DNA from 2 places in the Streptomyces sp. NPDC000151 genome. Region 1 is predicted to be linked to the other one. Evidence: predicted binding sites of a transcription regulator. Region 1 holds the regulator's gene; the other holds the start of a gene.
The links. The regulator HrcA, encoded in region 1, represses chaperone genes, less so after heat shock. The targets are predictions, from matches to a motif close to TTNGCACTCNGNNNNNCNGAGTGCNAA.
Positions count from the first base shown of each region.

Region 2: the regulator HrcA is predicted to act here: its motif matches at 1,457-1,483, upstream of groES (co-chaperone GroES).

Region 1 is NZ_JBEPFC010000016.1:67,488-70,891, reverse strand. It holds gene ABT381_RS08020 (MBL fold metallo-hydrolase) at 1-637, opposite strand, end outside; gene hrcA (heat-inducible transcriptional repressor HrcA) at 911-1,927, shown strand; gene dnaJ (molecular chaperone DnaJ) at 1,928-3,061, shown strand; gene ABT381_RS08005 (nitronate monooxygenase) at 3,162-3,404, shown strand, end outside.
Region 2 is NZ_JBEPFC010000115.1:16,270-19,673, forward strand. It holds gene groL (chaperonin GroEL) at 1-869, opposite strand, end outside; gene groES (co-chaperone GroES) at 1,002-1,310, opposite strand; gene ABT381_RS26295 (THUMP-like domain-containing protein) at 1,528-2,709, shown strand; gene tsaD (tRNA (adenosine(37)-N6)-threonylcarbamoyltransferase complex transferase subunit TsaD) at 2,746-3,404, opposite strand, start outside.

The sequences.
Region 1 (3,404 bases):
CGTCCTCGCCGCCGAGGGAGAGGAGCCGGTCCAGCGCGGCCGGCCAGCAGGCGGGGAGCGCGTCGGGCCCGGCCTGCGGCTCGCCCGACTCCTCGACGAGATCGCCGCAGAACACCACCTCGGGCCCGCCCGAGGTGCCCTGCACGCACACCGCCAGGTCGTGCGCGCTGTGCCCGGGACCCACGTTCGCCAGCAGGACGTGCCGGTCGCCCAGGTCCAGCGTGCGTTCGCCGCAGACCGCGTGCTGCGGGACCACGAGGGTGTCCACCGCCTCGGCCGCCGCGTCCGGGTCGGCCCCGTTCCGTACCGCGTCGGCGAGCAGCGCCTCCGGCTCGCGGCGCAGCAGCTCGCCCATGCCGGTCGCGCCGAAGACCGTCACACCCGCGAACGCCGCCGTGCCCAGTACATGATCGAAGTGCGGGTGGGTGAGTGCGATATGGGTCACCTCACGGCCCAGTACGCCACGGACCTGGCGGCGCAGCTCGGCGCCCTCGGCCAGCCCGGACCCGGTATCGACCAGGAGGACGCCGGTGGTACCGGCCACGACGCCGACCGTGGCGTCCCAGTGCGGCAGCCGGCGCCTGGCGACCCCGTCGGCGAGCCGCTCCCACCCTGCCTCTTCCCAACTCGTGCGCATACCGCGACGCTAGCCCGTATAGCGCGAAATCGCCCGCGGCCGACCGGCTGACCTGGGCGTATCCGGGGGACACGGAGCCGCCGCGGCGCGATACGGTGGCCCGCCGGGCCGCGTGCCGCGGTGCCCGGCCTTGCCCTGGCCGTGCTACCCGGCCGTACACTGGTTCAGGGTTTGGCACTCGGACCGGTCGAGTGCCAGGGACAGCCGGCCGGACCCCGGCCGGGCAGGCGGCCACAGAGGCCAGGGGAGAGCGCGGGACTGGAGGTGTACGCGATGCTCAGCGAACGCAGACTCGAAGTGCTGCGTGCCATCGTCCAGGACTACGTGGGCACCGAGGAGCCCGTCGGCTCCAAGGCGCTCACGGAGCGCCACCGGCTCGGCGTCTCGCCGGCCACGGTCCGCAACGACATGGCCGCGCTGGAGGACGAGGGTTTCATCGCCCAGCCTCACACGAGCGCGGGCCGTATCCCCACCGACAAGGGCTACCGCCTCTTCGTCGACAAGCTGGCGGCCGTCAAGCCGCTCTCCGTCCCGGAACGCCGGGCGATCCACAGCTTCCTCGACAGCGCGGTGGACCTCGACGACGTCGTGGCCCGTACGGTACGGCTGCTCGCGCAGCTGACCCGGCAGGTCGCGGTGGTCCAGTACCCCTCGCTGACCCGGTCCACCGTCCGGCACGTCGAGCTGCTGTCGCTGGCCCCGGCCCGGCTGATGCTCGTCCTGATCACGGACACCGGACGGGTCGAGCAGCGCATGATCGACTGCCCGGCGCCGTTCGGCGAAACGTCCCTGGCGGACCTGCGGGCCCGGCTGAACAGCCGGGTCGTGGGCCGCCGCTTCACCGACGTCCCGCAGCTGGTGCAGGACCTTCCCGAGTCCTTCGAGGCGGAGGACCGGGGCACGGTCTCGACAGTGCTGTCGGTGTTGCTGGAGACTCTGGTGGAGGAGACCGAAGAGCGGCTGATGATCGGCGGTACCGCCAATCTCACGCGCTTCGGACATGATTTCCCGCTGACGATCCGGCCGGTGCTGGAGGCACTTGAGGAGCAGGTCGTGCTGCTCAAGCTGCTGGGAGAGGCGAAGGATTCGAGCATGACCGTGCGCATCGGGCACGAGAACGCTCACGAAGGCCTCACTTCCACATCGGTCGTCGCAGTCGGCTACGGTTCGGGCGACGAGGCAGTCGCCAAACTCGGCGTGGTCGGACCGACCCGCATGGACTACCCCGGAACGATGGGAGCGGTACGCGCAGTGGCACGTTACGTCGGACAGATCCTGGCGGAGTCGTAAGTGGCCACGGACTACTACGCGGTCCTCGGTGTCAGCCGCGACGCCTCGCAGGACCAGATCAAGAAGGCTTTCCGGCGGCTGGCGCGCGAGCTGCACCCGGACGTGAACCCGGATCCCAAGACCCAGGAGCGGTTCAAGGAGATCAACGCCGCTTACGAGGTGCTGTCGGACCCGCAGAAGAAGCAGGTCTACGACCTCGGCGGCGACCCGATGTCCCAGGGCGGCGGCGCCGGCGGTGCCGGCTTCGGCGCGGGCTTCGGCAACTTCTCCGACATCATGGACGCGTTCTTCGGCACGGCGTCGCAGCGCGGGCCGCGCTCGCGCACCCGCCGCGGCCAGGACGCCATGATCCGGCTGGACGTGGAGCTGCACGAGGCCGCGTTCGGTACGACCAAGGACATCCAGGTCGACACGGCGGTCGTGTGCACGACCTGCTCCGGCGAGGGCGCGGCGCCCGGCACGTCGGCGCAGACCTGTGACATGTGCCGCGGGCGTGGCGAGGTCTCGCAGGTCACCCGGTCCTTCCTGGGCCAGGTCATGACCTCGCGGCCGTGCCCGCAGTGCCAGGGCTTCGGCACGGTCGTGCCGACCCCGTGCCCCGAGTGCGCGGGCGACGGCCGCATCCGGTCCCGCCGCACGCTCACGGTCAAGATCCCGGCCGGTGTCGACAACGGCACCCGCATCCAGCTCGCGGGCGAGGGCGAGGTCGGCCCCGGCGGCGGCCCGGCCGGCGACCTGTACGTCGAGATCCACGAGGTCGCGCACCCGGTCTTCCAGCGGCGCGGCGACGACCTGCACTGCACGGTCACGATCCCGATGACCGCGGCGGCGCTGGGCACGAAGTGTCCGCTGGAGACGCTGGACGGGGTACGGGACGTCGACATCCGGCCCGGCACCCAGTCCGGGCAGTCGATCCCGCTGCACGGCTGCGGCATCACGCACCTGCGCGGCGGCGGTCGCGGCGACCTGATCGTCCACGTCGAGGTCCAGACCCCGGGCAAGCTCGACGCCGAGCAGGAGGAGCTGCTGACCCGGCTCGCCAAGCTGCGCGGCGAGGAGCGGCCCACCGGGCAGTTCCAGCCGGGCCAGCAGGGACTGTTCTCGCGCCTCAAAGACGCCTTCAACGGGCGGTAGGCAGTAAGGCCGGGGGGCCGGGGTGGTCCCCCGGGAAGGCACTGCGCGGCACGGTCGCCCCGATTCAAGGGGCGGCCGTGCCGCGTGACACGATGTGGTCATGCCCACCGCGCTGACCGATCTGTGCCGCCATCCGATCGTGCAGGCCCCCATGGCGGGTGGCGCCTCGTGTCCCGAGCTGGCCGCCGCCGTCAGCACGGCCGGCGGCCTGGGCTTCCTCGCGGCCGGATACAAGACGGCCGACGGCATGTACCAGGAGATCAAGCAGCTGCGCGGGCTGACCGACCGCCCCTTCGGCGTGAACCTCTTCATGCCGCAGCCCGAGCTCGCCGACGCGGCCGCC
Region 2 (3,404 bases), on a different contig from region 1:
CCGAGCATCGCCTTGCGGCGGTCACCGAAGCCGGGGGCCTTCACGGCGACGGCGTTGAAGGTGCCGCGGATCTTGTTCACGACCAGGGTCGACAGGGCCTCGCCCTCGACGTCCTCGGCGATGATCAGCAGCGGCTTGGAGGAGCCGGCCTGGATGACCTTCTCCAGCAGCGGCAGCAGGTCCTGGATCGAGCCGATCTTGCCCTGGTGGATCAGGATGTACGGGTCCTCGAGGACGGCCTCCATCCGCTCCTGGTCGGTGACCATGTACGGGGAGAGGTAGCCCTTGTCGAAGGCCATGCCCTCGGTGAAGTCGAGCTCCAGGCCGAAGGTGTTGGACTCCTCGACGGTGATGACACCGTCCTTGCCGACCTTGTCCATCGCCTCGGCGATGAGCTCGCCGACCTGCTTGTCCTGGGCGGACAGGCCGGCCACGGCGGCGATGTCCGACTTGGAGTCGATCGGGCTGGCGGTCGCGAGGAGGTCGTCGGACACGGCCTTCACGGCGGCGTCGATGCCCTTCTTCAGGGCGGCCGGGGAGGCACCGGCGGCGACGTTGCGCAGACCCTCGCGGACCAGGGCCTGGGCCAGGACGGTCGCGGTGGTGGTGCCGTCACCCGCGATGTCGTTGGTCTTGGTCGCCACCTCCTTCACCAGCTGGGCGCCGAGGTTCTCGTACGGGTCGTCGACCTCGACCTCGCGCGCGATGGTGACACCGTCGTTGGTGATGGTGGGGGCGCCGAACTTCTTGTCGATGACGACGTTGCGGCCCTTGGGGCCGATCGTCACCTTGACCGTGTCGGCAAGCTTGTTGACGCCGCGCTCGAGGGCGCGACGGGCGTCCTCGTCGAACTTCAGAATCTTCGCCATGAGTTACGTGTCCTTAGTCGTACTCTCAACGAAATGCGCCCCTGCCCCGGGTGGTGAGACGCGGGAACCAGGGGCGCAGATCAGAAAAGCTGGGTGCAGTACTGGTGTCCGAGGTGAACCCGGACTCCCGGCTTACTTCTCGACGATCGCGAGAACGTCGCGGGCCGAGAGGACGAGGTACTCCTCGCCGTTGTACTTCACCTCGGTGCCGCCGTACTTGCTGTAGAGCACGACGTCGCCGACGGAAACGTCGAGCGGAAGACGGTTACCGTCCTCGAAGCGGCCCGGGCCCACGGCCAGGACAACGCCCTCCTGGGGCTTCTCCTTGGCGGTGTCCGGAATGACCAGGCCCGAAGCCGTGGTCTGCTCGGCGTCGAGCGGCTGGACCACAATGCGGTCCTCGAGCGGCTTGATGGCAACCTTGGAGCTGGCGGTCGTCACGATCCGACCTCCCCCTTCGGAGATCTCACGGGGTTAACTGTCTGAGGTGGCGACCAGGTGGATCCGTCGTCGCGGGTGCCGGACCTGCCCGTCGCTGTGTTTGGCACTCTCCAGTGGTGAGTGCCAGCGCCGAGACTATGACGCGGTTAGCACTCGGTCAAGCGGAGTGCCAACGTGGCTTCGAAAGAGATCCGTGACCTGCCCCAGAATGGGCCGGGTGAACCCTCTCGACTCCTTCTCCGCGCTGCTCACCGACGAGGGCCGGGCGCTGCTGTCCGGCCTCCGCGACCACGACCCCGCGCAGGAACTCGCCACCGCCACCCGGCTGCGCCGCGAGCACCCGGCCGAACTGGTCTCCGCGGCACTCGGGCAGGCCCGGCTGCGGCAGCGGGCAGTCGCGAAGTTCGGCGCCGAGGACGCGTACCGGATGTTCTTCACCCCGAACGGCGTCGAGCAATCCACCCGCCGCACCGTCGCCGTCCACCGCGCCGCGCGGCTGGCCGCGCTCGGCGTACGGTCCGTCGCCGACCTGTGCTGCGGCATCGGCGGCGACGCGATCGCGTACGCCCGGGCCGGCATCCGGGTCCTGGCCGTGGACCGCGACCCGCTCACCGCCGAGGTGGCCCGCGCGAACGCCGAGGCGCTGGGCCTGGCCGACCTGATCGAGGTGCGCTGCGCAGACGTCACGGAGATCGACACGAGCCCGTACGACGCCGTCTTCGTGGACCCGGCGCGGCGGGGCGGCCGCGGCCGCGTGTTCGACCCGGAGGCGTACTCCCCACCGCTCTCCTGGGCGATCGAGGCGGCCCGCAAGGCCCCGCACGCCGCCCTCAAGATCGCCCCCGGCATCCCGCACGAGGCGATCCCCGAGGACGCCGCCGCGGAGTGGATCTCGGACGGCGGCGACGTGAAGGAGGCCGTGCTCTGGTTCGGCACGGACCCGGGCTCGGTACGGGCCACCCTGCTCCCCTCCGGCGCCGCGCTGCACACCACAGCGCCGCTCCCCGACCCGGCCGTGCGCCCGGTGGGCCGCTACCTCTACGAGCCGGACGGCGCCGTCATCCGCGCGCACCTGGTCGCGGAGGTCGCGGCGGAGCTGGACGGCGGCCTGATCGACGAGACCATCGCGTACGTCACCGCCGACGAGCTGCGCCCCACCCCGTACGCCGCCGCCTACGAGATCACCGACGAGCTGCCTTTCAACCTCAAGAAGCTCAAGGCACTCCTCCGGGAGCGCGAGATCGGCGTGCTGACGGTCAAGAAGCGCGGCTCCGCCGTCGAGCCGGAGGAGCTCCGCCGCAAGGTGAAGCTCCGCGGCCCGCACTCCGCCACGGTCCTCCTCACCCGCGTCGCGGGCGCCCCGACGATGCTCATCGGCCGGCCGGCGACGCCTCGATGAGGAGGCCGGCGCCTCAGCAGTACGGCCGACGGCCGCTCACGAGTACAGGTTGTCCTTGCTGATCTCGTGCACGTGATCGTGGTCGTGGCCATGACCGTGGCCGTGGCCCTGGCTGTGCGGTACGCCGTGGCGGTGACGGTGCTCCGGGGCCGGGACGTGCGGCTCGGTGACCGGGAGGGAGGAGTCGGCGGACAGCTCCCAGGCGGAGTGCGGGCGGTTCCGGGCGACCATCTCGGCGCCCAGGGCCGCGACCATCGCGCCGTTGTCCGTGCACAGCTTCGGGCGCGGCACGCGCAGCGTGATGCCCGCGTCCTCGCAGCGCCGCTCGGCCATCGCGCGCAGCCGGGAGTTGGCCGCGACGCCGCCGCCGATCATCAGGTGGTCCACGCCGTGGTCCTTGCAGGCCCGTACGGCCTTGCGCGTCAGCACGTCCACCACCGCTTCCTGGAAGGACGCGGAGACGTCGGCGACCGGCACCTCCTCGCCGGCCGCGCGCTTGGCCTCGATCCAGCGGGCCACGGCGGTCTTCAGGCCGGAGAAGGAGAAGTCGTACTTGGGGTCGCGGGAGCCGGTGAGGCCGCGCGGGAACGCGATCGCGTCCGGGTCGCCCTCGCGGGCCATCCGGTCGATGACCGGGCCGCCGGGGAAGCCGAGGTGCAGCACCCGGGCGACCTTGTCGAACGCCTCGCCCGCCG